2 regions of the Streptomyces sp. DSM 41931 genome follow, and region 1 is predicted to be linked to the other one. Evidence: predicted binding sites of a transcription regulator. Region 1 holds the regulator's gene; the other holds the start of a gene.
What was found. Region 1 encodes HspR, which represses chaperone genes until heat shock. Its sites were predicted from a motif close to TTGAGNNNNNNNNNCTCAA; they were not measured.
Positions count from the first base shown of each region.

Region 2: lon (endopeptidase La) is a predicted target of HspR. The motif match lies at 1,719-1,737, and genes of this name have one in related genera.

Region 1 is NZ_CP189902.1:3,663,213-3,667,627, forward strand. It holds gene grpE (nucleotide exchange factor GrpE) at 1-419, shown strand, start outside; gene dnaJ (molecular chaperone DnaJ) at 456-1,628, shown strand; gene ACP7TJ_RS17025 (heat shock protein transcriptional repressor HspR) at 1,633-2,085, shown strand; gene ACP7TJ_RS17030 (sugar ABC transporter substrate-binding protein) at 2,369-3,475, shown strand; gene ACP7TJ_RS17035 (helix-turn-helix transcriptional regulator) at 3,604-4,415, shown strand, end outside.
Region 2 is NZ_CP189902.1:4,798,959-4,803,373, reverse strand. It holds gene lon (endopeptidase La) at 1-1,696, opposite strand, end outside; gene ACP7TJ_RS22400 (spermidine synthase) at 1,847-2,536, shown strand; gene ACP7TJ_RS22395 (response regulator transcription factor) at 2,662-3,402, shown strand; gene ACP7TJ_RS22390 (HAMP domain-containing sensor histidine kinase) at 3,399-4,415, shown strand, end outside.

The DNA of each region.
Region 1 (4,415 bases):
GGGCAGCCGTGAAGGAGACCGCCGTGGCGAATCTCCTGACCGAACTGCTCCCGGTGCTCGACGACATCGGCCGGGCCCGTGAGCACGGCGAGCTGGTGGGCGGCTTCAAGTCGGTCGCCGAGTCGCTGGAGACCACGGCGGCCAAGCTGGGCCTCCAGCAGTTCGGCAAGGAGGGCGAGCCCTTCGACCCGACGATCCACGAGGCCCTGATGCACTCCTACGCGCCGGACGTCACCGAGACGACGTGCGTGGCGATTCTGCAGCCGGGGTACCGCATCGGCGAGCGCACCATCCGCCCCGCGCGGGTGGCCGTCGCCGAGCCGCAGCCCGGCGCGCAGACGGCCAAGCCGGCCGAGGAGGGCGCCGAGGCGCAGGCCGACGGGGAGAACAAGGAGAACGGTGGCCCGGAGGAGGGCTGACGTTACAGCTGACGCAGGGAAGGAGGGACGTCGGGGATGAGCACCAAGGACTTCATCGAGAAGGACTACTACAAGGTCCTCGGCGTCCCCAAGGACGCCACCGAGGCCGAGATCAAGAAGGCGTACCGGAAGCTCGCCCGCGAGTACCACCCGGACGCCAACAAGGGGAACGCCAAGGCGGAGGAGCGGTTCAAGGAGATCTCCGAGGCGAACGACGTCCTCGGCGACCCCAAGAAGCGCAAGGAGTACGACGAGGCGCGCGCCCTCTTCGGCAACGGAGGGTTCCGTCCGGGGCCGGGCGCGGGCGGCGGCACCTTCAACTTCGACCTCGGCGACCTCTTCGGGGGTCAGGCCGGCGGCCAGGCGGGCGGCTTCGGCGGCGGGCTCGGTGACGTCTTCGGGGGCCTGTTCAACCGGGGCGGCCCGGGGACCACACGGACCCAGCCGCGCCGGGGCCAGGACATCGAGTCCGAGGTGACGCTCAGCTTCACCGAGGCGATCGAGGGCGCGACCGTCCCGCTGCGGATGTCGTCGCAGTCGCCCTGCAAGGCCTGTTCGGGCACCGGCGACAAGAACGGCACACCGCGCGTGTGCCCGACCTGCGTCGGCACCGGACAGGTGGCGCGGGGCTCCGGCGGCGGCTTCTCGCTGACCGACCCCTGCCCGGACTGCAAGGGCCGCGGCCTGATCGCGGAGGAGCCCTGCGAGGTCTGCAAGGGCAGCGGGCGGGCCAAGTCCTCGCGGACGATGCAGGTGCGCATCCCCGCGGGGGTCAGCGACGGCCAGCGGATCCGGCTGCGCGGCAAGGGGGCGCCCGGCGAGCGGGGCGGCCCCGCGGGCGACCTGTATGTCGTCGTGCACGTCGGCGCCCACCCGGTGTTCGGCCGCAAGGACGACAACCTGACGGTCACGGTGCCGGTGACGTACCCCGAGGCGGCCCTCGGGGGCGAGATCCGGGTCCCGACGCTGGGCGGTCCGCCGGTCACGCTGAAGCTGCCGCCGGGCACGCCCAACGGGCGCACCCTGCGCGCCCGCGGCAAGGGAGCGGTCCGCAAGGACGGCACCCGCGGTGATCTGCTGGTCACCGTCGAGGTGAGTGTTCCCAAGGACCTGTCGGGGAAGGCTCGTGACGCCCTTGAGGCGTATCGCGAGGCAACCGCGGACCAGGATCCGCGGGCGGAGCTGTTCCAGGCCGCGAAGGGAGCTTGATGCGATGGACGGCCGTCGACGCAACCCGTACGAACTGACCCAGGACACCCCGGTCTACGTCATCTCGGTGGCGGCCCAGCTCTCCGGGCTGCACCCGCAGACGCTGCGTCAGTACGACCGTCTGGGACTCGTGTCGCCGGACCGTACGGCCGGCCGGGGCCGTCGCTACTCGGCCCGTGACATCGAACTGCTCCGTCAGGTGCAGCAGTTGTCGCAGGACGAGGGCATCAACCTGGCCGGAATCAAGCGCATCATCGAACTGGAGAACCAGGTCGCCGCCCTCCAGGCCCGTGTGGCCGAACTGGAGGACGCGCTCGACGGCGCGGCGGCGGCCATGCGTCAGCGCGAGGCCGCCGTGCACGCCTCGTACCGCCGTGACCTGGTGCCCTACCAGGAGGTGCAGCAGACCAGCGCGCTGGTGGTCTGGCGCCCCAAGCGCCAGCAGCAGTCCGACTGACGCGCGCGCGAGGCCGACTTCGCCGAGAAGGGGCCCGTGGGTTCGCCGAACCCTCGGGCCCCTTCTCTTATGCACGACCACACCTGTGGCTATGGTATGCCTGCGTGTCCAGGTGATCCTCGCGGTCCGTCCGCAGGACTTTCACGAGTTCAGCGCCCCGTGTCGTGTCCATCTCGTTAAGTGGCTGCCTCTTGACGCGATGGACGCCGAAGCGTTGGCTTTTCAGTCACATGGGCCGCAAAGCTGTGCCCACGTCCAAAACGCACCTGAAGTGAGCCCTCGCATGCGTCGTATCGCCATATCCGTGGCCGCCGTCTCCATGTCCGTCACGCTCGCAGGCTGCGGCATGCTCGACGCGACGGGCAGCAGCGACGACGCCAGCCCCGCCAAGGGCGACGACATCACGGTGGGCCTGCTCCTCCCGGAGAAGGCCAACACGCGCTACGAGCAGTTCGACTACCCCATCTTCAAGAAGAAGGTGGAGGCGCTCACGGACAACAAGGGCAAGGTCCAGTACGCCAACGCCGAGGCGGACGCCGACAAGCAGGCCTCCCAGATGCAGCGCATGATCGACAAGCAGGTCGACGTCATCGTGCTGGACGCGGTGGACTCGCACGGCATCGCGGAGAGCGTCACCAAGGCCAAGGAGGCCGGCATCCCGGTCATCGCCTACGACCGGCTCGCCGAGGGCCCGATCGACGCCTACATCTCCTTCGACAACGCCCTGGTCGGCGAGGTGCAGGGACGCTCCCTGCTGGAGGCGCTCGGCGGCGACCTGTCCATCACCGACAAGGTCGTGATGATGAACGGCTCGTCCACCGACCCCAACGCCAAGCAGTTCAAGGCCGGCGCGCTGTCCGAGCTCAAGGGCAAGGTCACCATCGCCAAGTCCTTCGACACCAAGGACTGGGACCCCAAGAACGCCGAGAAGAACATGGCCGAGGCGATCGGCGAGATCGGTGTGGAGAACATCGAGGGCGTCTACTCCGCCAACGACGGCATGGCGGGCGGCATCGTCAAGGCGCTGCGCGCCGCCGGCGTCACCAAGCTGCCGCCCATCACCGGCCAGGACGCGGAACTCGCCGCCGTGCAGCGCATCGTGACCGGTGAGCAGTACATGAGCGTCTACAAGTCCTACCCCGAAGAGGCCGAGAACGCCGCGGAGATGGCCGTGGCGAAGGTCCAGGGCCGGGACATCCAGTTCGACGCGCTCACCCGCGACCGCGTCGACAGCCCCACCGACCAGGACATCCCGGCGCAGCTGGTGCCGGTGGTCGCGCTGACCCAGGACAACCTCGAGGACACCGTCCTCGCCGACGGCTTCTACGAGGTGTCCGACATCTGCACCGGCGAGTTCAAGGACGCGTGCGCGGAGATCGGGCTCAAGTAACCCCCGTACGAATCCGGCCACCGGCCGGTCCCCGGCCCGGCACGGCGGCCTGTCCCGTGTTGCACAGCAGGTTCCGGCCGCGCATAGTTGCGCTGCGGAAAGACGCTGAACCGGGGGTGGGATGGGCGATGGCCGGGCACGGGGCCGACGAGCATCCGCACGGTGCTGACCGACTGTGCGAGGCCGGGGACCGCGTGTACTCCCGGGCCGTACGGCGCGGACGGCTGCCGCGCCGGGAGGCCGAGCGGGTGCCCTGCCTGCTGGAGCTGGCCCTGCTGCACCCCGACCCGGACGACATGGACTGGCTGGTCCCCACCTCCCCGCAGGAGGTCATGACCCGGCTGCTGCGCGGCATGTACGACGAGGTGAGGGCGAGTCAGCGCCGGGTCGGCTCGGCGGTCGCCGCCTTCGAGTGGTACGCCGGTCTCGGCCGCCAGGTGCCGGCCGCGGGCGGATCGTCGGAGGGCCCCGCGATCCGTGTGCTGGACGGGCTGGCCCGTATCCAGGCCGCGATGGACGAGGCGACGCAGGCGTGCACCACCGAGGTGCTCACCGTCCAGCCCGGCGGCATCCGGCGTGAGGCGGAGCTGTCGGAGGGCCTGCACCGGGCGATGGCGCTGCGCGGGCGGGGCGTGCGGATGCGGGACCTGTACACCCATGTCGCCCGGCACGGGCACGGGCTGCTCAGCTATCTGGAGCTGATGGGCGACGCGGTGGAGGCGCGCACGCTGGACGAGGTCATCGAGCGGCTCATCCTCTTCGACCGCACGGTCGCCTTCATCCCCGCCAACGCCGAGCGCACGATGGCGCTGGAGCTGCGCCATCCGGCGCTGGTGGAGTATCTGGGCACCGTCTTCGAGCGGCTGTGGCGGCTCGCCATCCCGCTGACCGCGCCGCTCCCCGACACGGGCATCGAGGGCATCTCGCACCGCGAGCAGTC
Region 2 (4,415 bases), 1.1 Mb from region 1:
CGACCTTGCGCAGCAGCCGCGCGATCGACCGCTCCAGGGTGCGCACGCCCGCCTCGCGCGTGTACTCGCCGGCCAGCTTGCGCAGCGCCCCTTCCTCGATCGTCACCTCGTCCGCCTGGAGACCGGCGCGCTCCAGCTGGCGCGGGAGCAGGTGGTCGCGGGCGATGACGATCTTCTCGTCCTCGGTGTAGCCGTCGAGGCGGACCAGCTCCATGCGGTCGAGCAGGGCCTCCGGAATGGCCTCCAGAACGTTGGCGGTGGCGAGGAACACCACGTCGGACAGGTCGAGCTCGACCTCCAGGTAGTGGTCCCGGAAGGTGTGGTTCTGCGCCGGGTCGAGGACCTCCAGCAGGGCGGCCGCGGGGTCGCCGCGGAAGTCGGAGCCGACCTTGTCGATCTCGTCGAGGAGGACGACCGGGTTCATCGAGCCGGCCTCCTTGATCGCCCGCACGATCCGGCCGGGCAGCGCGCCGACGTAGGTGCGGCGGTGGCCGCGGATCTCCGCCTCGTCGCGCACGCCGCCGAGGGCGACCCGGACGAACTTCCGGCCCATGGCGTGGGCGACGGACTCGCCGAGCGAGGTCTTGCCGACGCCGGGCGGGCCCACCAGGGCCAGCACCGCGCCGCCGCGCCGCCCGCCGACGACGCCCAGGCCCCGCTCGCTGCGCCGCTTGCGCACCGCCAGGTACTCGGTGATGCGCTCCTTCACGTCCTGCAGACCGGCGTGCTCGGCGTCCAGCACCCGCTGGGCGCCGCGGATGTCGTAGGAGTCCTCGGTGCGCTCGTTCCACGGCATCTCCAGGACCGTGTCGAGCCAGGTGCGGATCCAGGAGCCCTCCGGCGACTGGTCGGAGGAGCGCTCCAGCTTGTCGACCTCCTTGAGCGCGGCCTCGCGGACCTTCTCGGGGAGACCGGCGGCCTCGACGCGGGCCCGGTAGTCGTCGGACTCCTCCCCGTCCTGCTCGCCGTTGAGCTCGCGCAGCTCCTTGCGGACCGCCTCCAGCTGACGGCGGAGCAGGAACTCGCGCTGCTGCTTGTCGACGCCCTCCTGGACGTCCTTGGCGATGGTCTCGGCGACGTCCTGCTCGGCGAGGTGGTCGCGCAGCTGCTGGGTGGCGAGCTTCAGCCGGGCCACCGGGTCGGTGGTCTCCAGCAGGGCGACCTTCTGGTCGGTGGTGAGGAACGGCGAGTATCCGGAGTTGTCGGCGAGGGCGGAGACGTCGTCGATGGCCTGGACCCGGTCCACGACCTGCCAGGCGCCGCGCTTGCGCAGCCAGGCGGTGGCGAGCGCCTTGTACTCCTTGACCAGTTCGGTCACGTGGCCGGGCAGCGGGTCGGGCACGCTCTCGTCGATGCGGGTGCCCTCCACCCACAGCGCCGCGCCCGGTCCGGTGGTGCCGGCGCCGATGCGCACCCGTCCCCGGCCGCGGATCAGGGCGCCCGGGTCGCCGTCGGCCAGCCGGCCGACCTGCTCGACCGTGCCCAGCACGCCGGTCCCGGCGTAGGTGCCGTCGACGCGCGGCACGAGGAGCACCTTCGGCTTGCCCGGTTCGTCCCGGGCGGCGGCCTGGGCGGCCTCCACCGCCGCGCGCACCTCGGAATCGCTCAGGTCCAGCGGAACCACCATCCCGGGCAGCACGACCTCGTCGTCGAGCGGCAGCACGGGCAGGGCGAGCGGTGTGGACTCAGCAGCCATGATCTCCCCTTCGGCAGTCAAGTTGAGCTACATCGACTCAATGCAGGGGAGTCGCCGAATGTTCCCGGGGCCACGTTCGCTCTGAGCGATCAACGGATCCGGCTCCACGGACCCGGATCACCGCCAACGAGCACCTGCCAGGATGAACGCATGTCCACCCCCTACGGCATTCCCGAAGCTCCCGAAGTCCTGGACCGTCGCGAGGGCCCGTACGGCGAGGTCGTCCTGCGCAGGCACGGCGGTCTGCTGCAGATCATCGCCAACGGATGCTTCCTGATGGACACCTCCGACGGGCGCTCCGAGCGGCTTCTGGTGGACGCGGCCCTCGCGGCCCTGGACCCGGGGACGGCGGACCCCGCGGTGCTGATCGGCGGACTGGGCGTCGGCTTCTCCCTGGCGCACGCGGCCGGGCAGGCCCGCTGGGGGCGGATCGCGGTCGTGGAGCGGGAGCCCGCGATCATCGGGTGGCACCGCTCGGGCCCGCTGGCCGAGCTCTCCGGCGCGGCGCTCGCCGACCCCCGGACGGAGATCGTCGAGCAGGACCTGGTCGCCTATGTCAAAGAGACGTGCGACACATTCGACGCGCTGTGTCTCGACATCGACAACGGACCCGGCTGGACCGTCGACGAGGGCAACGAGGGGCTCTACTCGCCGGACGGACTCGCCGCGTGTGCAAGGGTGTTGAAGCCGCGCGGGGTCCTCGCGGTATGGTCCGCGAAGCCTTCACCGGAATTCGAGGGAACCTTGCGGAATGCCGGGTTCCGGCAGGTGCGTACCGAAGAGATCCCCGTTGCCCGGGGCGTTCCGGACGTCGTGCACATCGGCGTCCGCCCTGGATAGCAAACCCGTGGTGGCTCCCCGTACGCTGCTGCCCTGACGCGGATCATTCAAGCGTCGATCGCAGTGATGCGCAGACGACGGATCACCCCACGGATTCCGGAAAAAGCACACCTCAGGGGCGGGCGATGGAGCAGACACAGACCTCCCACAACGGCACGGCGGCGACCACCCCCGGCGCGCAGCGCAGGGTCCTGGTGGTCGAGGACGACGCGACGATCGTGGACGCCATCGCGACCCGCCTGCGTGCCGAGGGATTCCTGGTGCAAACGGCGGGCGACGGCCCGTCCGCGGTGGACACGGCGGAGGCCTGGCAGCCCGACCTGCTGATCCTCGACATCATGCTGCCGGGCTTCGACGGTCTGGAGGTCTGCCGGCGCGTGCAGGCCCAGCGGCCGGTGCCGGTGCTGATGCTCACCGCGCGCGACGACGAGACCGACATGCTGGTCGGCCTCGGCGTCGGCGCCGACGACTACATGACCAAGCCGTTCTCCATGCGCGAGCTGGCGGCCCGGGTGCACGTGCTGCTGCGCCGCATGGAGCGCGCGGCCCTCGCGGCCACCACCCCGCGCAGCGGCATCCTGCGCCTGGGCGAGCTGGAGATCGACCACGCCCAGCGCCGGGTGCGCGTGCGCAGCGAGGACGTCCATCTGACGCCCACCGAGTTCGACCTCCTGGTGTGCCTGGCCAACACCCCCCGCGCGGTGCTCTCCCGTGAGCAGCTGCTGGCCGAGGTGTGGGACTGGGCGGATGCCTCCGGCACCCGGACCGTGGACAGCCACATCAAGGCGCTGCGCCGGAAGATCGGCGCCGAGCGCATCCGCACCGTGCACGGCGTGGGCTACGCCCTGGAGACGCCGACGCCATGAGCGGGGGTCCGGGGGGACGCGGACAGCGGAAGAAGCAGCCCTGGGGCGGTGTGCGCCCGTTCTCGATCAAGACCAAGCTGGGCGCGCTGGTCGTCGTCTCGGTCCTGATCACCACCGGGCTCTCGGTGATCGCGGTGCACACCAAGACGGAGCTGCGCTTCATCACGGTCTTCTCGATGATCGCCACGCTGCTGATCACCCAGTTCGTGGCGCACTCCCTCACCGCCCCGCTGGACGACATGAACGCCGTCGCGCGGTCCATCTCGCACGGCGACTACACCCGCCGGGTGCGCGAGAGCCGCCGCGACGAGCTGGGCGACCTTGCGCAGACGATCAACGTCATGGCCGACGAGCTGGAGGCCCAGGACAGCCAGCGCAAGGAGCTGGTCGCCAACGTCTCGCACGAGCTGCGCACCCCCATCGCGGGACTGCGCGCGGTGCTGGAGAACATCGTCGACGGCTTCACCGAGGCCGACCCCGAGACGATGCGCACGGCCCTGAAGCAGACCGAGCGGCTCGGCCGCCTCGTGGAGACGCTGCTGGACCTCTCGCGTCTGGACAGCGGCGTGGTCCCGCTGAAGAAGCGCCGCTTCGAGGTGTGGCCGTATCTGTCGGGCGTGCTGAAGGAGGCCAACATGGTGGCCTCCGCCCGCGCGAGCATGGCCTCCGGCTCCGGCAGCCACACCCGTACGGACGTGCATCTGCACCTGGACGTCTCGCCGCCCGAGCTGGTGGCGCACGCCGACCCGGAGCGGATCCACCAGGTGGTCGCCAACCTGATCGACAACGCGGTCAAGCACAGCCCCCCGCACGGCAGGGTGACCGTGCGGGCCCGGCGGGGCGCCGAGCCGGAGTCGCTGGAGCTGGAGGTGCTGGACGAGGGTCCGGGCATCCCGCGCACGGAGTGGCACCGGGTCTTCGAGCGGTTCAACCGCGGCAGCGTCAACCGGCCGCACGGCCCCGGCAGCGACGGCGGCACCGGACTGGGCCTCGCGATCGCCCGCTGGGCCGTG